Regions from separate parts of the Pseudoduganella sp. RAF19 genome, predicted to be linked through region 3. Evidence: predicted binding sites of a transcription regulator. Region 3 holds the regulator's gene; each other region holds the start of a gene.

What was found. Region 3 encodes sigma-54, which starts transcription at its own class of promoters, with help from an activator protein. Its sites were predicted from a motif close to TGGCANGNAANCTGCTTT; they were not measured.
Region 1: the regulator sigma-54 is predicted to act here: its motif matches at 3,714-3,731, upstream of AB4Z19_RS27830 (TorF family putative porin).
Region 2: the regulator sigma-54 is predicted to act here: its motif matches at 2,599-2,616, upstream of AB4Z19_RS01385 (PEP-CTERM sorting domain-containing protein).

What each region holds. Positions count from the first base shown of each region.
Region 1 is NZ_JBFREF010000013.1:19,080-26,689, forward strand. It holds gene AB4Z19_RS27820 (TonB-dependent receptor) at 1-342, opposite strand, end outside; gene AB4Z19_RS27825 (methyl-accepting chemotaxis protein) at 644-2,785, opposite strand; gene AB4Z19_RS27830 (TorF family putative porin) at 2,794-3,576, opposite strand; gene AB4Z19_RS27835 (class I SAM-dependent methyltransferase) at 4,277-5,134, opposite strand; gene AB4Z19_RS27840 (HD domain-containing protein) at 5,381-6,217, opposite strand; gene AB4Z19_RS27845 (ligand-binding sensor domain-containing diguanylate cyclase) at 6,507-7,610, shown strand, end outside.
Region 2 is NZ_JBFREF010000001.1:283,062-290,671, reverse strand. It holds gene kynA (tryptophan 2,3-dioxygenase) at 1-525, shown strand, start outside; gene AB4Z19_RS01400 (ribonuclease T2 family protein) at 522-1,166, shown strand; gene AB4Z19_RS01395 (RBBP9/YdeN family alpha/beta hydrolase) at 1,163-1,702, shown strand; gene AB4Z19_RS01390 (CHRD domain-containing protein) at 1,783-2,397, shown strand; gene AB4Z19_RS01385 (PEP-CTERM sorting domain-containing protein) at 2,658-3,323, shown strand; gene sigJ (RNA polymerase sigma factor SigJ) at 3,278-4,144, opposite strand; gene AB4Z19_RS01375 (ATP-binding protein) at 4,141-6,654, opposite strand; gene AB4Z19_RS01370 (ABC transporter substrate-binding protein) at 6,664-7,610, opposite strand, start outside.
Region 3 is NZ_JBFREF010000006.1:216,833-224,442, reverse strand. It holds gene AB4Z19_RS17885 (arsinothricin resistance N-acetyltransferase ArsN1 family B) at 1-276, opposite strand, end outside; gene AB4Z19_RS17880 (VOC family protein) at 364-738, opposite strand; gene AB4Z19_RS17875 (Lrp/AsnC family transcriptional regulator) at 826-1,287, opposite strand; gene AB4Z19_RS17870 (enoyl-CoA hydratase/isomerase family protein) at 1,284-2,369, opposite strand; gene hpf (ribosome hibernation-promoting factor, HPF/YfiA family) at 2,482-2,841, opposite strand; gene AB4Z19_RS17860 (RNA polymerase factor sigma-54) at 2,909-4,390, opposite strand; gene lptB (LPS export ABC transporter ATP-binding protein) at 4,400-5,161, opposite strand; gene lptA (lipopolysaccharide transport periplasmic protein LptA) at 5,158-5,757, opposite strand; gene lptC (LPS export ABC transporter periplasmic protein LptC) at 5,779-6,375, opposite strand; gene AB4Z19_RS17840 (KdsC family phosphatase) at 6,385-6,924, opposite strand; gene AB4Z19_RS17835 (KpsF/GutQ family sugar-phosphate isomerase) at 6,924-7,610, opposite strand, start outside.

The DNA.
Region 1 (7,610 bases), on a different contig from region 3:
AACTAGCGTCTTGTCGCCACCTAATCCACGCAGGTCAGCCACCGCTTGGCCTCCTGTGGGGAGGCTGCTAGCGTTGCCGCCGATGGTATTGCCGGCGCCCATGTTGGTTTGGTTGGAGGGGATCCGATCCAGGACTTCCCGTGCCGTGGTGAGGCCTTGCTTGGTGAATTCTTCCGCTTTAAAGACGGTGAGAGGCTGGGATGATTCGGAAACAAGCCTCTTGATCGAGGACCCAATGACTTCTACGCGGACCATGTCCTCTTCACCGGCCGTTACTTGAGCTACGGAAGGGCGCGCAACCAGAAGACTCCAGACGCAAAATACCCATACGCGAAAGTTCATCCACTGATTTCCTATTGAAGTGTGACTCGGCACCTTCGGGACATTAGCCGCTCGTCCGTGTAAGGTTAAATTAGTCTACTTGAACTTTAACGATTGGCAAGACAGTGTTGTAACTGCCTCACAAAAAGGAGTCCGGAGCTTCCGCCCCCGCCGTGTTGGGGGCGGAGGTGCTCAAGACGTATCGACCGCAGAACGAATAAAGGGCGTGACCTCGCCCAATTCAGCTAGGTTGTTCGTTGAATAGTGCTCTGAGGTTTAAGAAGACAGACGGCTGGCGGGCCTTGTAATCTGTCTTTCTCATTTAGAACGTCTCCCAATCGTCACCCAACTCCACAGCCTGCGGTGGGCGTCGGTTTGGCTTCGCGCTAGGCGCCGCAGTTTTCTGGGAAAGCGTAGGCTTCGTCGTCCAGATAAATACTGGCTCCTCAGATTTCGTGCTTTGCGGAGGCATCAAAGGTCTTGGAGACTTTGCCGGTATGTTTCTCGCGTCTTGTGGCATCTCGGTAGATTGCAAGCAAAATTCATCAATGATTTGGACGAGACTGCTCGCTTGCTCCTCGAGACTTTCAGTAGCTGCCGCGGCTTCCTCCACAAGTGCCGAATTTTGCAACGTCACACCATCTAACGCACAAATCGCCTCGTTTACCTGTTTGATTCCAGAGGCTTGCTCAGCACTTGCCATTGAGATCTCATCGACAATCTTTGCTAGTGTTGCCACTGAATTCACGACCTCATCCATAGTTCCTCTGGCATCTACCACAAGGCTCGCTCCGGACTCTGCATGCTCTACGGATTGATCTATCAGTACTTTGATTTCACCAGCAGCCACTGCACTGCGTTGCGCGAGGTTTCGAATTTCTGACGCGACAACGGCGAAGCCGCGCCCAGCTTCGCCGGCTCTTGCAGCTTCGACGGCGGCGTTCAGTGCCAAGATGTTCGTCTGGAATGAAATACTATCGATCACTGCAGTAATCTCTTTGACTCTTTGCGAAGAGTCATTTATCAGCCCCATCGTTTCCACGATGTTTGCTACGACTTTACCACTGTGAGTGGCTACCCTCGAAGCGTCAATCGCTACGGTACTGGCCTGTTGTGCTCTCTCTGCGTTTTGTGCAACCGTACCAGTCAGTTCTTCCATTGAGGCTGCGGTTTCTTCAATCGTGCCTGCTTGCTGTTCTGTACGCGTAGATAGGGCCTGGTTACCTTGGCTGATCTCTTTGCTTGCTGTGGCCACCACGGTCGCCGCTTCATGAACCCGGTCAAACGCCTGCTGAATTTTGCCAACAAAAAGGTTAAAGCTTTCTGCAATGACCGAGAGCTCGTCATTACCCACCTTAGGTAACCTTGCATTTAAATCCGCGCTGCCGTTTGCCAAGCCCTCCATGGCATGCGACAGGCTCTTTAGGGGGCGCAACAATCTTGAGAGCACGGACACCAGCACTATCGTTGCAATTAGTGCGCTGATAATCGAGGCCAATACTGCATTCGTAATCAAAGTTTTCACGGGTCTCATGGCAAGCGCACGAGGAAAACTCAACTCGATTGACCAAGGGGACACGTCGGCATGAATGTGTACAGGCTCGAGCAGATGTATCATTCCGTCGGCACTGGTGTATTCAAATTCCTTTCCAGCCCGAATAGCAGCAAGGCCCGCAGCAGGAATATCCTCTGCAGGTTTACCAACGAGTTCTTTATGTTGATTGCTCGCGTAGACTCCGCCATTAGACACCAGTGCTAGCGAGCCGTTCTCCATCGCTGGCAGCTCAGCCAACAGTTTGGACAATCCGCTCAACGGAAAGTCTGCGCTAGCAGTTGCTGCAAACTGTCCGTGTACCTGGACAGGCATCACCAATGACGCCATCGGCACTTGTTTGCCGTCTATCGCGTACTGAAATGGTTCCGTAAAGAGGACCTTCTTGTTCCGCTTCGGTGCGTTGTACCATTCGTTCTCTTCCGGCTTGTCTGAGAAGACAATCGGTTCAACCCGTACGTCCCCGTTGGCCTCCTTGACGAAATACGGCATATAACGCCCAGTAGAATCGTACTCTGGTCCTTTGTCGGCAAACTTAGCGTCGTTCCCGTCAAAGAGGTTCGGTTCAAACGCAATGGTCATCCCAACGAGGTGATCGCTACGCGCCATGAATTGCCGACTCATCGAAACTAGCTGCAATCGAGATAGGTTATTGTTCGATTCGATACTGCTTTCTACATTTCCTACAAGGGTGCTTAACGAAGCAAAATCAGACTGAATACGACTTCGAAGTGCCGTGCTGGCAACCTTTGCCGCCATGCGTGCTTGTTCCATTACGTCGGTTTCGACCATGGCTTTGCTTCGGACGCCGGTAACCGTAGCGGTAACACACAAGCCAATCACTGCGAGTACGGTCGCAGTACCACATATTTTTGCCGACAGCGACCATGAGGGGAGGTTAAGGATTCGCATGAATACTCCTAAAAAGCACGAGTGAGTGACAGGACTACGGTCCCTGCTCCCACATTGGAAACTAACGGGCTTCCTTCTTTGTCGAGCACAGAACTCATGTACTGTCTATAGGCATCGCTCATTCCGAAGCCATGAGTCCAAGCGATTGAAGTGCTCCAGCTAGGTGACCAGTTCCTCGTGAGTCCAATTTTTACATCGCTCCAATTCCAAATTTGATTCTTTGATCCTGCAACCTTTCCACTTCCGGCATGCAAATTAAGGACCCAACCTGGCGCAAGCTCTGGGTTGGCACCAAGGTCGACGTAGACAGTACCTCGAGCATCAGTAATGCCGAAAAAATCCTGCGTCACTGTGAAATAGGCCTTGGCGTAAAGAGTCTTCCATGTCGTACCCAGCATCAATTCTGTGTAGTCAAAACGCGTACCCGTTTCAGAGATGCGTGCGCCGGGATAGAGGTAATGGGTGAGGCCAGCGTTAAGGCCAAGGTCACCGACAGAACGTGCGTATGTAAGGTAGACATCGACTTCCGCTCGACCGCCTTCAATGAAGCGTCGATTAACATCTGACATCCATATCCCTAAGCTCCACCCGTCGGGATACGTCCAATCGAGTCCAATCTGTCGAGCGTCTCTCCCCCAAGTCTGGCGCACACCGCGGGAAACGTATTGGGATGTTTCTGCTATCGATCCACTAAAAACTGGCTCGGTGACAGATGTTGGCAATTCCTGAGCCCAGGCCATTGGCGTGGCTATCGCGCTGGCGACAATGAGTGTTCGTGTGAAGTGGTTCAAGGCAAAAGAGTATTAAGAAGTTAGGCGCGGTCGGTGGAGCATCTAAGAATTTCGCAGCAGAGGGAATTCGACCAGCTAGCGAGACTCCAAAGTAAGGGATCAGATTAGCATGAGAAATTCAAGGACTTCTGCCTATTTCTGCAGAATTGCTGCCATCGAAAATTGTTCATTAGGCGAGGCTGTCGTGCATCAGTCCGAGCGCGTCGCTCCTCCTTGTGTTCGACGCTCTTGGACAGACGTTGTAGTTTCAAACGTACGTTGTGCATTGCGTTCTCGATTCAAATTAACGACCGATGCGCCAGCACCAACAACGGTCACTAAAAGATCGTAGTACGTCACGCTTGATGCTCATCTCACAGTTCGGATTTGGCAGTTGATAGCAATGTTTGGCCGTCAGGCCTTTCAGCATGGGGCTAGAATTGATTTGCTTTTCCAACCTCCTTTGGCCAGTCGTTGCGGACTGGCTTTTTTTTCTCGCCTGTAAAGCGTGTGTCTCGTGGATTGAAGTCAGCTAGAAATAGCCATACCTGGGACAGCTATGCTGAGCTCGATGGCGGTTTGTGAAAGTTGTGCGGAAAGGCTTCTGTACTGATGCGCGTATAACAGGCTACCGTTTCGATTAGCGCTTAGAAGAATTCGAGGATGTTCTGCGTCCAATCATCATCACAGAATGCGCTGACGATATGCCACCGAAGATACACTAGGCACGGTAGCAGGCAAACTGGAGAATCCATGACGATGCCCCGCCAGCGGTGGCGTTCAGTAGCTTCTGGTCCATCACCTCCAAGCCGCAATTACGTAGCAGCGTGGTCATTGAAAGTGCGCTGTAGAAGTTGATGTGCTCATGCCAGTGCCGCTTCGCTTGCAGTGGATCCGGCCGGAGCATGACGTCCTCAAACGGAACCTCAATGTAAAGTAAGGTTTCGGGACCCATTGCGTGGATCAAATCCTTAACCAAGTCGACAGGGTAGGGCACGTGTTCTAGCACGTTGCTGCACACAACCAGGTCATACTCTTGTGAGAAAGCGGTGGCGCGACACACCTTTTGCGCGTGGGGAATCACGATGCCTTTGTTGCTGATGTCGTAGATATGCAGCAGCTTGTTGGAATGCTTAAACGGCGTATTGGCGCCCGTGTCTCCGCCCCAGTCCAGTACCCGAGGCGTGTGTGGCAAATGCGGTGCCAGAAATGCTTCAATGTCGGCGAGATAGGGTACACCGGTATTTAGCAGCAAATTGCGCTTTCGGTAGCCAGGCTCGTAGTGTTCACGAAGCGCCGTATAGGCTTCTTCGCGGTACTCATGATATAGCCTTGTCATTTCCTGTTCATCGAAGCGAATATCCAAAAAGAGGTGGGAGCAATCGCGGCATTGAATCGAATTGCAGATGGCGTAGCTCGTACCCGTCTTCAGGGTTCGCAGTCCCCACTCTGAGGTGATCTCTACCGGAGCCCAGTTAAATACACGATGCGCTATGAACGGCATTAGTACAGCGGGCGATTTATCCAGTGTTTGGCTTCCGCAGCAAACGCAGTGCGTAGCAACGCGCTCTTTATTCAATTGGCTATCCTTGGAGTTGATTTAAGATGAAAATTACTGGGCTGCAGCCAGCAAGGCACTCAGAGCGTCATACCGTAAGCGCCGTCAACCTAGGCCGTTGGAGAGGAACGAGTCGTTACCGACCTTGCTGTATTTAGGCTAACGATAAACTTCAGAACCGACGGGCATGCCCAGTGGAGTACCGACGTCGATTTCAGCTCGCATGCGAAAAGGTCAAACAGGTCATTTCGGCGTGGTTAATAACGGTCACTCGCCAAACGGTGCCGACTCGGCACGGGAGCGAAGTTGTAAAAATTTGACCATCAATGCGGCTCGGGTATTCGGCCATTTTTGAGCCTCATTTTCCATCAGTGATGAAAAATTCTTGCCCATATTGTGCCTAGGGTATCGAGCGATGACGGAGTAGATATCTTCACGCTTCATGTCGCGAGAACGGCTGCCTGCGACGTCGAATGCCGCGCCGGTTTGGAGTAGCCTCGCCTCATTGCTTGCGTCGCGAAGACCCGATGGCATGTTCATATGTAAGGCTATTGCATCGGCCACTTGGTCCGTTTTCGATGCGGACCATCCAGCTTGTAAGAGAAAGCGCTGCGCGGCATTTGCGCCTGAGACCGCAAAGCAGTGCTGAGAAGTGCAACTGCTATGCTCGGAGGTATGGCCCAAATCGTGCAGCATACTGGCCACAAACAAGATCTCGGGATCGTAAGCCAGCCCATCCACTTTAGAAAGTACGCTAGCCCATATGAAGCTGCGCCAGCAGTGATTCACCAGGAAATCTGGGCTCGCTACTCGGCAGAGCTCTTCAGCCTGTTTAGCGATCTGGGAGTCGGGAATTGAAAGCTGATCCCAGTCCAACACTGCGAGCTTTCGTCGTTGTGATGCTGTGAGGATCTGCGTCCAATCCTTTAGCTGATAACAGACGGCTTGGGTAAGGTAGCGAATTTTTTCATTCCGGCTTAGGTCGCCTTTTGTCCGATTTCCCCATGCTACGTTTCCGAATATTTCACTCATCTTTTGTTCCTCAATACTTGGGTTCGGTGAAGCACTAGCCTGAAATACGCGCGGCGCGATTGCCATGTACATGATTCCAGCCTGGGCGTTTCGCCCAGGAGCTTTGCTGCGGCTGCGGACCAGATCTGTTTCGCATCCGAAGCGGATCGTTCTCATGACACGCAGCAGTCCCTGCTCCAGAACGCAAAAAGACAAATTATTGGAGATCACGGGCTAACAAGAAGGCCAACTTTTCGTTAAACGCAGCCATAGTTCTGGTGCGCGATGTGGCAGCATATTCGCGAAAGCTGACTCTCGGAGGGTGTTCAAGCACCATACAATTTTTGTGTGTCGAACAGTCAGCTACGACGGTGCGTGCACCGTGGCACTTCAATTCATGCGTGCAATATTGGAATTTGCTTGGTCGTCTGGATGCCGCCGCGATGAGCTCTACTCATCAGCCTGTACTTATCCGACGGCTACACCGAATCGGTCGCGTCAATACATCTGGAGCATATTCCGTTCGACGAAGCTATGGTTCGTCTTGTTTTCCTTGCTTGCGTGCTTCAGTGAAGTTGCTGCGGCCAGCATCGCGGCAGGCTTACGTTTCGAACGACGTCCCGTCTTGGATCGCGATGAAATCGGAGTCCTTTCAATGCTTCAGGATCGATACGGTTTCATCTGGGTCGGCACGCCCATGTCGGGAATTTATCGCTACGATGGTGCGCAGGCACGCCACTTTGGGACAGAAGCCGGGATGCAGCCTCATGCGAGTGTTACTGCTCTATATGAAGCGCCGAATGGCGTCTTATGGGCTGGCACGCAGCAAGGCTTGTTCCGTTATGACGCAGAGACCGAAGCATTTATCAGCTATCGTCCACCTCAGGTTCGGTCGCCAAGTTCGCTGAACGTCAGGTCTATCATTGGCGATGGTAAAGGTGGTATGTGGATTGCCACCTGGGGTGGACTACAGCATTTCGATTCAGAGACCGGGCGGTTTCGGGAGTATATGCATGACAAGAGCAATCCGACCAGCATTGCATCCAACGACGTTAATGCGTTGGCCATCGATGCTCAAGGCGGGCTGTATGCAGGTACTTGGCCAGGCGGTCTTGAGTATCTTCCACATGGCGCTAATCAGTTTCGACACTTGCGCGTGGATCAGGAGAATGCACCTAATGCCAAGACAAATATTGTTCGAGCGTTACATGTCGTCGGCAGTGTGCTATGGATCGGCACTGAACAAGGGTTGCTAAGGTGGGAAATGCAAAAGCCGTGGGAAGCACGGGTACTTCTCAATGTACCGCTTGTCCGCTACACGGCGTTGTACGGTGACACGGACGGAACAATTTGGGCGGGAACACTAAGCGCCGGCGTGCAGCGTTGGCTGTCGGACGGTACGAGGACTGAAGAGTTTCTTTATCGCCCTAACGATCCGTACAGCTTGCCGTCCAACTACATACGCGCTGTCTTTCGTGACCGCGCC
Region 2 (7,610 bases), on a different contig from region 3:
ATGACGCCGCCTGAATACACGGCGATCCGCCCTTACCTGGGTGCTTCCTCCGGCTTCCAGTCGCACCAGTACCGCGAGATCGAATTCATCCTCGGGAACAAGAACGCCAATATGCTGGCGGTACACGAGCACACGCCAACCCACGCGGCGCTGGACCAGGCCCTGCGCGCGCCTTCGCTGTACGACGAAGCCGTGCGCCTGCTGGCCCGCCACGGCCTGAAGATCGACGCCGCACGCCTGAACGGCGATTGGACCCTGCCAACCAGCGCCGACGAATCGGTGAAGGAAGCCTGGCTGGAGGTCTACCGCGACACCACCAAATACTGGGCGCTGTACGAGCTGGCCGAAAAGCTGGTGGATATGGAAACCGCTTTCCGCTTCTGGCGCTTCCGCCACGTGACCACCGTGGAGCGCATCATCGGCTTCAAGACCGGCACCGGCGGCACAGCCGGCGTGAGCTATCTGCGCAAGATGCTGGACGTGGTACTCTTCCCTGAACTGTTCGCCTTGAGGACCGCCCTGTGAAAATCCGCATCGCCCTTCTCGCCGCCGCCAGCCTGCTCGCTTCGTCCGCCTTCGCGCGCGACGATCGGCCCGGTCAATTCGATTACTACGCCATGTCCCTCAGCTGGTCGCCGGAATACTGCGCCAGCCGCGACGATCCGGTGCAGTGCGCGAGCGGCCGCCAGCTGGGCTTTGTGCTGCATGGCCTGTGGCCGCAGTTCGAGAAAGGCTATCCAGATTCCTGCTCGCGCCAGAAGCTGCCGGCCGACGTACGCGACCGCTATGCCGATCTCTATCCCGCGCCCAAGCTGATCATCCATGAGTGGCAAAAGCACGGCACCTGCTCCGGCCTGGCGCCGCAGGATTATCTGACCTTGTCGGCTCGCCTGAAGGAAGGCCTCAAGATTCCGGCCGAATTCCAGCGCCCTTCGCAGCCGGTGCGCGTTACGCCCGGCCAGTTTGAAGACGCCTTCAAGAAAGCCAACCCCTGGCTGGCCAGGGATTCCGTGCTGCCTTTCTGCACCGGCGGCGGACGCTTCCTGCGCGAAGCCCATGCCTGCTACAGCAAGGACGGCGCGTCGCGCAGCTGCGCGATGGACGAAATCAAGCGCTCGCAGAAAAGCTGCGGCCAGGCTTCCTTCCTCCTTAAAAACGTACGATGACGACTGTCCTTACTCTCTCCGGCCTGTGGGATTCAGGCCCGCAGCATTGGCAAACGCACTGGGAACGCAAGCACGGCTGGCGCCGCGTGGCGCATCGCGATTTCGAAACGCCTGACCGTGAAGAGTGGGTACGCGAACTCGATGCGGCGATTGCCGCATGCAGCGAGCCGCCTGTGCTGGCGGCGCACAGCCTGTCCTGTACGCTGGTGACGTGGTGGGCACAGTCCAACAGCAAGCACCGCGTCGCCGGCGCCTTCCTGGTGGCGCCAAGCGACGTCGATGCGCCGTCCTATCCGGCCTGCACCACAGGCTTCCAGCCGATGCAGCTGCAGCGCCTGCCCTTCCCTTCGGTGGTCGTGGCCAGCAGCGACGACATCTACGTCAGCGAGCGGCGCGCACGCCAGTTCGCCGAAGCCTGGGGCAGCGTGTTGCACGTGATCGGCCCGGCAGGACACATCAATGGCGACGCCGGTTTCGGCCCTTGGCCGGAAGGCGAAAGCTTGCTGCTGGACCTTTGTTCTAAGACGCAACGCTAACTTCCTCGTCGTATCGTGCGCACGGGCCTGCCTTCATGGCAGGACAATGCCAGCCTCGCTTTCGATGAAAGGAGACTGCGATGAAACCTGTGTTTGCAAAAGGGCTAGCTCTGCTGGCCATCAGCGCCGCCTGCGGGGGCGCCTGGGCTGATCCCCTCACTTACACCGCCAATCTCAACGGCGCTTCCGAGGTCACGCCAAATAGCTCGTCCGCTATCGGCGCAGCAATTGTGACCTTCGACATCGACACGCACAGCCTGCGGGTGCAAAGCATCTTTGCGGGACTGGACGGTACGACCACCGCTTCGCACATCCATTGCTGCACGGCGGATGCCGGCAGCGGTTCGGCTGGCGTCGCGACCATGGTGCCCGCCTTCACGGATTTCCCCACGGGGGTGACGGCCGGCACGTATGACCACACGTTCGATACGTCGGCGTCCTCGTTCTGGAATTCCGCATTCCTGACGGCGAACGGCGGCTCGACCAGCACAGCGGAATCCACACTGCTGACTGGCCTGAACAGTGGTACTTCCTACTTCAACATCCACAGCTCAGCGTATCCGGGTGGGGAAATCCGTGGTTTCCTGACGGCTCCCACCGCACCAGTCCCTGAGCCAGGCATGGCAGGCATGCTGCTGCTGGGCATACCCGCCGTACTTGCGATCGGACGCCGTAGAGCCAAGCGGAAGGATTAAACGGCATGGATTACGGGGTCTCGCCCGAAGGCTCGCAGTGGGGATGGCGCGCATTGCCTCCTCCCACTGCGGGCCGCCCGCACACGGCCCGTTAGACTTACCGGGCCGGCGGTTTGGGATACGTCGGCGGATCTTACAACTCGACACCGGATTGTGTGCAATCCCGGATTGCCTGGCATGCGCGCCTGCGGCGGATAGAGGCGGCACGATAAATGCGTGGCGGGAAACGGGCATGTGCCCGGCTTTTGGGAGAATCCGCCATGAAAACGCCAATCCTGCTGCTGTTGCCAATGCTCTTTTGTGGCGTGCCAGCGATGGCCGACACCATCTTCGACAACGGCGCCCATCCGCCCACCAATTTTCCATTTTCAGATCTTGGGGCAGGCCAAATTCTCGCCGATGACTTCACCCTGGCGCCGGGACAAAACACGATCGCTGACGTCCACTGGAGTGGCCGCTACCTGGATGGAGCGCTGCCCGCCGATGCTTTTCAAATCTATCTCTGCGACGATGTGGCGGGCGCGCCCGGCAATTGCGCCGCACTCACACTGGCTGCCGTATCCCGCACGGCAGCCGGCGCATATTTCGACTACACGGTCGACGTCACGCCGTTGATGGTCCCGGCTAACACGGTGCACTGGCTTTCCATCTTCAACAATACTTCCAGCTGGTTGTGGGGTGATCAGGTCGGTGTGGGCGGCAATTCCATGCAGACAAATAACTTCTTCGGCACGACACCCACCTGGACACTGGCCAGCAACGGCGCGGCAATGGACTTTTCGCTAAGCGGCCCCGCCGCGGTTCCGGCGCCCACCTCGTTCTTATTGTCCGGCATTGGACTGGCCGCACTCGGCTTCGGCCGGCGCAAGCCAGCGCCGGCTCAGGCGAGTATGGCGGCGAGCTTGTCCGGATTGCGAATGACGTAGAAGCCTTTGATTTGCTGGCCGTCGGACTCGATGTATTGCACCGACTCCAGTTTGCCGCCGATGTAGCGCAGCAGGCCGGGCTGGCCGTTGAGCAGGACCAGGCGGTATTCGGTTTTGCCGGCCTGCGAGAACTTGGCGTACAAGCCTGCAATGAGGTCCGGATCGCGCACCACCTGGGGGAAGGCCGGCATCTTGCCGCCACCGTCGCCCACGAATTGCATATCGTCTGCGATGAAGGCGCGCACCGCATCCTGTTGGCCGCTGTTGATGGCGGCCACGAAGCGCTGCAGCAGCTGCTGGTGATCGTTGCGGCTGACTTCGAAGCGCACTTTCTCCTGCTGCACGCGGTCGCTGGCGCGGCTCACCATCTGGCGGCAGGCCGCTTCGCTCTTGCCCAGCATCTCGGCCACTTCGGCGTAGTCGTAATCGAAGACCTGGCGCATCAGGAAAGCCGCGCGCTCTTCCGGCGACAGCCGCTCCAGCACCCACATGAAGGCCACCGACAGGTCGCTCGCCAGTTCCGCCTGCGCCTCCGGCGTGTGCTCATCCAACGGCTCGATCATAGGTTCCGGCAGCCAGAAGCCGGTGTAGCTTTCGCGCTCGGCCTTCGCCGCACGCAGGCGGTCGATGGACAGGCGGGTCGCCACGGTCACCAGCCAGGCTTCCGAGGACAGCACGCCCTCTCGGTCGGCGGAATGCCAGCGCAGCCAGGCATCCTGCACCACATCCTCGGCATCGGCCCGCACACCCAGCATGCGGTAGGCGATGGAGAACAGCCGTCCACGGTGGGCGGCAAAAACTTCTGCGTCCGTTTGACTCATTGACTCGCTTCCAAGGTGATCGATTGCGCCACCCTGGATAATACCTCGCGCAACTCGCGCAAGCGGGGTGGCTTGCTGAGCACATAGTCTACGTTAACCGGCAATTCTCCGCTGTCGGGAATAAGACGCTGGCCCCAGCCGGTGAGCAGGATCACCGGCATGGATGGCGCCAATGACTTGATGGTCTCCGCCACACGGCGCCCGTCCACATAAGGCATGCCAAGGTCGGTGAAGATGGCATTGAATTGCGGCGCACCTTCCAGCGAGGCGCGGAAGGCATCGATACCCGCCTGTCCGCCGTCGGCTGCCGTCACCTCGTGGCCGTCGCGCAGCAGGATGGCGCGCAGCGATGCCAGCACGGTCGGATCATCATCCACGATCAGCAGGCGCATACGCACCAGCGGTGTAGCGGCAACGGGCGGCTGCGCTTCCTTGTCCGGCGATTCGGCGACCGGGAAGCTGATGCGCACCGTAGTGCCCTGCCCAGGCTGGGATTCAATCGCAATCTGGGCGCTGTGGCGCTCCACCATGCTGTACACCGTGGCCAGGCCCAGGCCCGTGCCCCGTTCTCCCTTGGTGGTAAAGAAGGGATCGAGACAGCGCTTCAGCGTTACCTCGTCCATGCCGAAGCCGGTGTCGGCGACTTCCAGCACCACGTAGCCATCCTTATGCAGCGTGCGCACGGTCAGCGTGCCGCCTTCCGGCATCGCATCCACGCCGTTGAAAATCAGATTGGTCAGGGCCTCGCGGATTTCGCCCTCGGCGCCCAGCAGCGGCGGCAGGGCCGCGGTCAGCTCCTGCTTCATGGCGATCACCACGCCGCGCTGCTGCGGCATATCGCTCCAGCGTGCGCGGGTCAGGTCGACCACTTGTGGAATCAGGGTGTTCAGGCCGACCGCGCCCAGCGCCAGTTCCGGCTCGCGCTGGCGATACAGCTCGCGCATGCGCGCCACGGTTGCCGCCACATCGTCGATGGCGCGTGCAATCACCTGCAGGCAGTTGCGCCCACTCTCGCTCAAGCCGGGTTCCGTTTCCAGCAGCGACTCGGTGTACAAGGCGACCGGCGAAATCGCGTTGTTGATGTCGTGCGCGATGCCGCTCGCCATCTGGCCCAGTGCGCGCAGGCGTTCCTGCTTGGTGACGGACTGCTGCGTCTCGTGCAGCTCGTTGTAGGCACGCTGCAGGTCGGCGTACAAGCGCGTCTGATTGGCCGCCAGCGCCACGTGTTCGCTCAGCTGGCGCAGGAATTCGCACTCGCCGCTGCTGAAGCTGTTCGGGGCACGCCGTGCCACGATCAGCACACCGAATACCGTGCTCTCCGCCAGCAATGGCGCCAGGACCAGCGCCGCCAGACCGCCGCGTGCCAGCCGTTTCGGGAAGGGGAAAGGCAGCTCGGTGATGTCCGGCTCATAGACCAGCTGGCCGCGCACGCAGCGCGACAGGCCGTTTTCATCGATCGGCACATGCGCATGCTCGCGCATCGACAGCTCGCTCGACAGCAGCTCGCTGGCCAGGCCCACGCTGCTGACGATCAGTTCATCGTCGCGGTACAGGCACACGCAGCCAAAGTCCACCGGCAGCTGGTCTTCCAGGCTGCGCACCACGACCTGGAAAATGCTGCGCAAATCCTGCCGGTCGCCGATGGAGCGCGTGATCTGGTGCAGCAGCGACATGCGCGCCAATTGCAGATGCACCTTCTGTTCGGTATCCCTGCGCACCGACATCTCGGCGTGCAAGGCTTTGTTGGCCTGCCCCAGCTCATCGCGCGACACCGTGGTCTGGCGCAGCTTCTCCGTCATGCTGTCGAAGGCGCGCGCCAGCTCACCCACTTCATCCACGGTTTCCACGCCGAGCGCAAAATCAAGCTTGCCCGCGCCGACCAGCTCCGTGCCATGACGCAGCCGCTCCAGCGGACGCGCCACGCTGCGGATCGTCATATACAGTGCGCCCAGCACCGCCAGTGTGAGGATCACACCCATCGCGCCCGCCGCGTAGTTGGCGCGCCGCTGCGCCGCCAGTGCCCCTTCGCGGCTGCGCGCGGCCAGGTCTTCGGCATCGCTGATCATGGCCTGGGCCTTGTTCATGATCAGGCCAAACAGCCGCCCCTCCAGCCGCTTCAGCACATCTTCCTTCTCAGGCGACCCGTGCAGCTCCTCCTGGATCTGCAACGAGTCGTTGAAGTATTTGTGCAGATTGGGCAGCTGCTCGCGCAAGCCGCGGTAGATTTCCGCTTCCGGACCATCACGGAAGTCTTCGTCTCTGGCCAGCAGGGCCGCCAGCGATTCCTTGCGCAGCACCCACTGCGAGCGCGTGCGCTTCTCGTGACCTATCGCATATTCCATTGCGAGGTAGCGCAGCGACACCACGCCGCGCAGAATCTCGCCCGCCTTTTCGTTGCGGGCCAGTTCATGCCGCATCTGCGCCGTGGTCACCAGCAGCACGATGCCCACCGCAGCAGCGACGATAATGCACAGCAGCTGAGCGAGCTTGAGGCGGGTAATGATTCTCACGTTGCACCCTTAATGGATGATGGTAACGGCTGCCGGCTGCACCGACGACATGCCATCCAGGTAGATGTACTCAAGGAAGTTCGGCATCTCGCTACTGGCCGCCATCTTGTTGCGGATAGCCCAGCGCGCGCGGTCTTCCAGCGCCAGCACCAGGCCCTGATCCAGTTCCATCTCGAAGTGGTAAGAAGGCCAGGCTGCCAGCACGGCCTCCTTGCTCTGCCCTGAAGTGGCGGCCAGCAGCGGCTGCATCGCTTCCGGATTGGCCCGGCAGTAGTTGCTGCCCTGCTCCAGCGCACGCAGCATGCGGCGCACCGTGTCGGGATGGGCTAGCACATATTGCTGCATCCCCACCAGGTTGTAGATGCTTTCGTAGACATCCTCGCCGGAGAACGACACAGCGTTGTCGCCCAGCCGCTGGCGGATATTGGTCAGAAATGGTTCCCAGCCCGCCACTGCATCGACTTCGCCGTTGGCCAGCGCATCCGGCAGCGCTTCCGGCTTGTAGTTCACCATGGTGATGTCGTCCGCCGTCAGCCGCTGCCAGTTGAGGAAGACATCCAGCGTGAAGTGGCCGGAGGTACCCTGCGTGACGCCGACGCGCTTGCCCTTCAGGCTGGCGGGGCCGAGAATACCGTGATCGCGCCGCCCCACCAGGCCATGGTCCTTCTCGGTGCGGAAGAATGTAGCCAGCACGCGCACCGGCGTACCGGCAACGGCGGCAAACATCACAGGAATATCGGCTACCGTTGCCAGGTCGGCACGACTTTGCAATAAGGCCTGCATGGACTCCTTGCCGCTGGTGTAAGGCAGCAGGGACACCGACAAGCCCTCCTCGGCAAAATAACCCTGGCGCTGCGCCGCCACGATGCCGCACACGCCCACGTACTCCGTATTGGTCGCGATCACCAGCTTTTCCTGCCGCGCCGGCGGCGCGGGCTTGCGCTGGCTGGCGACAA
Region 3 (7,610 bases):
CGCGCTTGGCTTCAGATAAATTGAACTCTCCACCGAGCGCCGGTAAGCCGAGCGCTCCTTCCACTTGGTCGCGTAGGCATAGCCGAGAATTTCGTCGCGGTCTTCCAGCACCAGCCAAGGCAGGCCGCCAGTCATGACGTGGTCGATGCGGCGCGCGATTTCGGCGCTCGTGACTTCGACCTCTTCGAAGGTGATGGTGGAGTTGGAAACGTAATGGTTGTAGATGCTTGCGATGGCTGCGGCATCGGCCGGATGGGCTGCGCGGATCGTGGTCATGTCTGCTTGGGTAAAGTTGACGACCATAGTGAAAGAGCAATTAGCGCGCCAGTGTTAAAGGCGCGCTTCCGCACCAAGACGGGGCGTTCAGGACATCCAGTGCACCACTTCGATCATGTGCTGGTCCGGATCACTAATGATCGCACCGTAGTAGCGCTCATTGACGTCGGGACGCAGGCCAGGCTCGCGCAAGGTTTGTGCGCCCAGCTCGATCGCCTTGGCGTGGAAGGCTTGCGCCGCTTCCTTCGATGGCGCACTGAAGGCGATGTGGGCGCGATGGCCTTGCAGTGGGCTGTCGTCCTGTGCCGGATAGGCGATGAAGCTCCAGTTGCCATCGGCACCGAAGACGGCCAGTGCCGCGTCCTGATGCTGTACGGTGTAGCCCAGCGGCGCCAGACAGGCGGTGTAGAAGTCCAGTGCACGCTGCAGGTCGCGGGTGCCGATGGATACGTGGTCGATCATGATGCTCTCCTTATGCTTGGAGAGCCCATCTTACGTATCGCTTGCGAATCGATTTCCCATTCTCGCCGTCTCAAATGGGAAATTTTCTCACAGCGTAACCTTGGTCTCGAACTTGGAGCAGTTCATCGCGAACAGGCTTTTCACGTTGATGACATTGTTATTCGAAGTGAACACGCGGCGCGTGAACTCGTGATAGGCATCCATCGACGCCGAAGTGACGATCAGCATGAAGTCGAATTCGCCGGCCACCTCATAACAGGACATCACATCCGGCTCCTGCCGCATTTGCGCTTCGAACTGCTGCAGGATGGCGCTGTTCTGGTGGCTCAGCTCCACCGAAACAAACACCGTCAACGGAAGTCCCACCTGCACGCGGTCCACCAGCGCCACATCTTTCAGCAGCACGCCGGATTCTCGCAACTGGGCAACACGGCGCTGGCAGGTCGCCACCGAGGAATGCACGCGCTCTGCAATCTCGCGCAGCGGCGTGGCAGCGTCTTCCTGCAGGATGTTGAGGATCGCGCGGTCGATCCGGTCCAGCTCCCTCATGCGAGGTGACGCAGCGGGTGAGCGTAATCGGGCCAGCACGGCTCGAAGAAGCGCGCCACCATTTCCGGCGTGACCTCGGCCAGCGTTGGCGGATTCCAGCGCGGGGCATTGTCCTTGTCGATCACCAGGGCGCGTACGCCTTCCAGGATTTCGCCATGCTCGAAATTACGTCGTACCAGATTGCGTTCCATGCGCAGGCAATCGGCCACGCCAAGGGTCGTGCCGCGGCGCAGCAATTCGTGGGTGACGCACATCATGATCGGCGAGCGCTGGGCCATCGCGCTCAATGATTTTTGTGCGAACGGATCGGCGTCGCCACGCAGAGAATCCATGATGGCGGTCACGCTGCCGGCCGAGAAATGGCGATCGATGAGCGAACGCTGAGCTTCCAGTTCGCTTTGCCCCGCCAAGGTCTTTAACGGGGCTGCAAAGGCCGCGATGGCCTCCTGCTGAGCCGAACCGTGGGAAGCATCGATCAGCGCGCCCAGGGTGCGCCATTCGGCTTCCGGCACGAAATGATCGGCCAGCCCCAGGTAGAGCGCATCGGCGGCGCCGACGGTCAGGCCGGTCAGGCCCAGCCACATGCCCAGTGCGCCCGGCGCGTGGGACAGGAAATGGCTGCCGCCCACGTCCGGGAACAGCCCGATGTTCACTTCCGGCATGGCCATCCTGGTGCGGCTGGTCACGATGCGCACGCCGCAATCCGGCCCGCCCTGCGCGATGCCCATGCCGCCGCCCATCACCACGCCGTCCATCAGCGAAATGTATGGCTTGGGGTAGAAATGGATTAAATGATTTAGTGCATATTCCTCGGTGAAGAAATCTTCCAGCAGCGCGCTGTCGCCCTGCGGCGTTTTCTGGCCGACATCGTGGAAGAAGCGGATATCGCCACCCGCGCACAGCGCTTTCTCGCTGCTGCTGCGGATCACCACCGCAGCCACGTCTGCGTCCTCGCGCCAGGCCAGCAGCGCCTGAGTAATGGCGCGCACCATGTCGAGGGAAAGGGAGTTCAGAGCCTTGGGGCGGTCGAGGGTGATGAAGCCGGTGCCGTTGCTGACTTGGGTGTGGACGTATTCGCTCATGAACAAGATACTAAATAATTAATATTGTTTATTTTATCGCGCCACAGCCAGCGGCGCGGGGCGCAAAAAAGGGCGCCAGATGCGCCCTTAGTTTGATTGTCCCGCCACTCCTTTACATGACGGTGACAGGTGCTTCGTAAGTGTCCGGGATATGCTTGATCGCTTCGTGGTTGTGATTCTGGACGCGGGCCTTGTACTTCATGACCTGGCGGTCCAGTTTGTCGATCAGCGTATCGATGGCGGCATACAGGTCTTGCGACAGGCTCTCCACATACACAGTCTTACCCGACATACGCAGATTGATCTCCGCTTTTTGACGTTTTTCTTTCTCGGTGAGGTTATCTACAGTCAGGATGACAGCAATATCAATCACTTGATCGAAATGGCGCTTAACCCGCTCCAGCTTGTTCTGCACGTACTCGCGAATCGCTGGGGTCACTTCGACATGATGTCCACTGATGGTGAGATTCATACACACTCCTAAAGATGATGTCGCTTACTAGTTCGTACACGCTGGTGGCGTGCAGCGGAACCGTGCACTACAAAGACTTGCGGAGGCTAACGGGAGGAATTTTCAGAGCTTCGCGATACTTGGCAACAGTACGTCGCGCAATCACCATGCCCTGTTCTCCCAGCATGTCCGCAATCTTACTGTCGGATAAAGGATTTTTAGGGTCTTCAGCTCCTGTCAATTGCACGATCAGCGCACGGATCGCAGTAGAGGAAGCTTCACCCCCGGCTTCGGTTGCGACGTGGCTGCCAAAAAAGTACTTCAACTCAAACATTCCATGCGGGGTGAGCATATATTTTTGAGTTGTTACCCGAGAAATAGTGCTCTCGTGTAGTCCCAGTGTATCAGCTATTTCACGCAACACAAGGGGTCTCATGGCAACTGCACCATGACTGAAAAAGTTCTTCTGCCTTTCAACGATCGCTTGTGCAACGCGCAAAATCGTATCGAAACGCTGGCGCATATTCTTGATCAGCCACTTGGCTTCCTGCAGCTGTGCGCTCATCTGGCTCTCGCCTTTGCCCTGCTTGAGCAGGCTGGCGTACAGCGCATTCACACGCAGGCGCGGCATCACATCATTGTTCAGCATGACGATCCAGCCGTTGCGCCCCTTCTTCACGATCACGTCAGGCACCACGTAGTCTGACACGTCTGACGCAAATTCAGCGCCCGGATGCGGATTGCACTGGCGGATCACGGCCTGCGCTTCACGCAGGTCTTCGTCGTCGCAGTCGAGGGCTTTTTTCAGCTTGTTGAATTCACGCTGGGCGAACCAGGCCAGGTGCTTCTCGACGATGCATAGCGCCATGCGGCGCGTTACCAGCGGGATGTTCGGCAAGCGCTTGATTTGCAGCGCCAGGCACTCGGACGCATTGCGCGCGCCCACGCCAATGGGATCGAAAGTCTGCAGCAGCGCCAGCGACGTACGCAATTCTTCCAGTTCGATTTCCAGCTCTTCCGGCAGACGCGCATGGATTTCTTCCAACGGCTCTTCCAGGTAGCCGTTTTCGTCCAGCGCATCGATGATGATTTCCATCAGCGCGCGGTCGCGCGGTTCCTGCACGGTCACGCGCATCTGCTCCAGCAAATGCTCGCGCAGCGTGCAGCCGCTGGCTTCCAGTTGCGGACGGCCGTCTTCATCATCGGGCGACTTGCTGCTGGAGGAATTGCTCCAGTCGTCAACAGCATCGCCCTCGCCGTTGCCTTCATAGCTCTCGCCGTCGGCCGCAGGTGCTTCCGCGCCCTCGCCGCCTTCGCTGGCAGCCTGGCCGTTTTCTTGCGGCGGCGCTTCGCCATTGCCGCTGCCCTGGCTGATGGCGCCGTCCGCCAGCAGGCGCACGGAATTGTCCAGTGGATCGTCCAGCCGCTCCAGTAATGGGTTATCACTGAGCAGCTGCTCCAACTCCTGGTGCAGCTCAAGCGTCGACAGCTGCAACAGGCGGATCGACTGTTGCAGTTGCGGCGTAAGCGCCAGGTGTTGCGAAGTTCGCAGTTGCAGTGATTGTTTCATGGGCCTTTCTTACATCCGGAAGTGTTCGCCGAGGTAGACGCGGCGCACGGATTCGTCAGCAATAATGTCGTCAGGGCGGCCGGAAGCCAGTACCGAACCCTGGTTGATGATGTAGGCGCGGTCGCAAATGCCGAGCGTCTCACGCACATTGTGGTCGGTAATTAAGACGCCGATGTTGCGCTCCTTCAGAAAACGCACAATCCGTTGGATTTCGATCACGGCAATCGGGTCCACGCCGGCAAAAGGTTCGTCCAGAAGAACGAAGCGTGGGTTAGTGGCAAGAGCCCGTGCAATCTCAACACGGCGGCGCTCACCACCGGACAGCGACAGCGCCTGATTCTCGCGCAGCTTCTCGATTTGCAGATCGGCCAGCAGCGCTTCCAGGCGCTCTTCGATCTGCTCCTTGGCCAGTGGCTTGCCGTTCACCTGCTGGATCTCCAGCACGGCACGGATATTCTCTTCCACGGTCAGCTTACGGAACACCGAAGCTTCCTGCGGCAGGTAGGACAGGCCCAGCGTGGCGCGCTTGTGAATCGGCAGGCTCGATACATCGATGCCACCGATATCGATGGTGCCAGCGTCGGATGCCACCAGTCCCACGATCATATAGAACGACGTCGTCTTGCCGGCACCGTTTGGTCCCAGCAGCCCTACCACTTCACCGCAATCGACCTGCAGCGAAACGTCATGCACCACCTGGCGTTTGCCATAGGTCTTTTGCAGACCTTTGACAACCAGGGTGCTGCTGCAATTGTTCTCCGCCATATTCATTTGACCGCCGGAGTGGTAGCTGGAGTTACCGGCGTTGCAGGCGCTGGTGCGTTGGCTTGCGAAGGCTGGATCACCATCTTCACGCGGCCGCCGCCCTGCTTGCTCTCGCCCGTGGTGGAGTTCTGCACGGAGAAGAATTCCTTGCGGCTGTCGTAGGAAATGAAAGGACCTTCAACTTCATCGGTGGTCTTGGCGCCTTCCAGGCGCGTGACCTTGGCCTTGGAAATCAGGCGCACCAGTTCGGACTTCTGGTCGTATTCGATGCGCTCGGCCTGGCCTTCGACCCACTGGTCGCCGGCGCCATCGCGCTTCTGGCGGAAAGTGGCCAGCGCGTTCGGCGCCGCCCAGAAGGTCACGTACTGATAGCCCTGCGGATCTTCCGTCACCAGCGCGCGGCCTGCCTTCATCAGCAGCGTGCCGCGGGTCAGCACCACGTCGCCGATCAGCGTGCGGGTCTGCTTCACTTCATCCGTGGTGCCCTGATTGGCTTCGATCACCGTTGGCTTGAGGGAGTCCGCCTTTTCCGCGCGGGCCAGGTTCAGGCCCATCAGCGGCAGCAGGGACAGCAGCAATAACTTGCTCAGTTTCTTTTTCATGTATGCTCCGAAAATTCTTGCTCAACGCTGAGGGGCAGGCGGATACACCAGGCGCATGCGCTGGTTCACTTCCGCCTGGCTGGTGGCGTTATTCACCTTCAGGCCAGTGCCTGTCAGCTTGGCGTTGCCGGACGTGGCGGTGAACGCCTGGTCCGTTTCCATCCGGTCTTCGTCCGGATAAATCGTCATCGCTTCAGTCTTCATGCTGAAGCTCTTTACGGTCTCGGTGCCGGCGCGGTCGGCGGTCACATTGCCGGCCAGCTTGACGCGGCTATTGCTGTCGTCCACGCGCGCCGTTTTGGCGTGAATGTCCATTGGCGGCAGGTCCGGCGTGATCTTGCGCACGACGGGCTTGTCGATCTCGGACGAATCGTCAATCGGGCGGTGGGTCAGCTTGTCGCCGGAAACGATATACGCCGGCTTGCCCTCTTTGCTCAGACGCACAAAGCTGAAGCGCTCGACGATGTAGTCAGGCTCCGTGAGCTTGGCGGCCGCCTGCATTTCCTCGCCTTCGCGGTTCAGCAGTTCGAGCAGCCAGAAGGTGCCGACGGCTGCGAACAGCGCCAGCATCATGCCGATCGAAAGCCTGACACGGTGAGAGGTCCTCTGGTTGCGCATACTGCTTCCTTACACCATGAATTGCGCCATGATGCGCTCAAAATTGCCCTGAGCGCGCAGCACGAATTCGCACACCTCGCGCACTGCACCGCGGCCACCGCTGGCCTGGGTCACGTGATGCACGCGGCTGTGCACTTCCGGGCGGCCGTTCGGCACACTCACGGCGAAACCGACGCGGCTCAGGATAGGCAGGTCCACCACATCGTCGCCGATGAAGCCGACCTGCTCTTCGGTCAGGCCCAGTTGCTGCAGCAGGGCCTTGAACGGCGTCAGCTTGTCGTGGCCGCCCTGGTGGACGAATTCGATGCCGAGGTCCTTGGCACGCGCGGTCACCTGCGGCGAACGGCGCGCGCTGATGATGGCGGTCTGCACACCCGATTCCTGCAGCAGCTTGATGCCCAGGCCATCGTGCACATTGAAGGTCTTCATCATCTCGCCGTCGGCACCGTAATGCAGGCTGCCGTCGGTCAGTACGCCATCGACGTCAAAGATCATCAGGCGCACCTTGGCGGCGCGCTTGACGATGTCCATATTGTAGGGGCGGCTCATCAGATCACCTTGGCGCGCGTAAGGTCGTGGATGTGCAGGGCGCCTACCAGTTTGCCCGCTTCGTCGGTGACCAGCATCTGGTTGATGCGGAATTCTTCCATGATGGCCACGGCATCCACGGCCAGCTTGTCCGCGTTGATGCTGCGCGGGTTCAGATGCATGACATCCTTGATGATCACCTTGCCGAAATCCTGCACCTTCTCGATCATGCGGCGCAGGTCGCCGTCGGTGAACACGCCGACCGGCTTGTTGTCCGCGTCGACGATGGCGGTCATGCCCATGCCCTTCTGGGTGATTTCCAGCAGCGCGTCCGGCAGACGGGTATCCAGGCCCACGGCCGGAATGGCGTCGCCGGTGCGCATGATGTCGCGCACATGGGTCAGCAGGCGGCGGCCCAGGGCGCCGCCCGGATGCGAACGGGCGAAGTCTTCTTCCTTGAAGCCGCGCAGGTCCAGCAGCGCCACGGCGATCGCGTCGCCCAGCGCCAGCGTGACGGTGGTGGAGGCGGTCGGCGCCAGATTCATCGGGCAGGCTTCCTTGGCGACCGACACGTCCAGGTGCACGTCCGACAGCTTGGCCAGGCTCGATTCCGGCTTGCCGGTCATCGAAATCACCACGCCGCCCATGCGCTTCACGACCGGCAGAATGGCCATCAGTTCGGCCGCTTCGCCGGAATAGGAAATGGC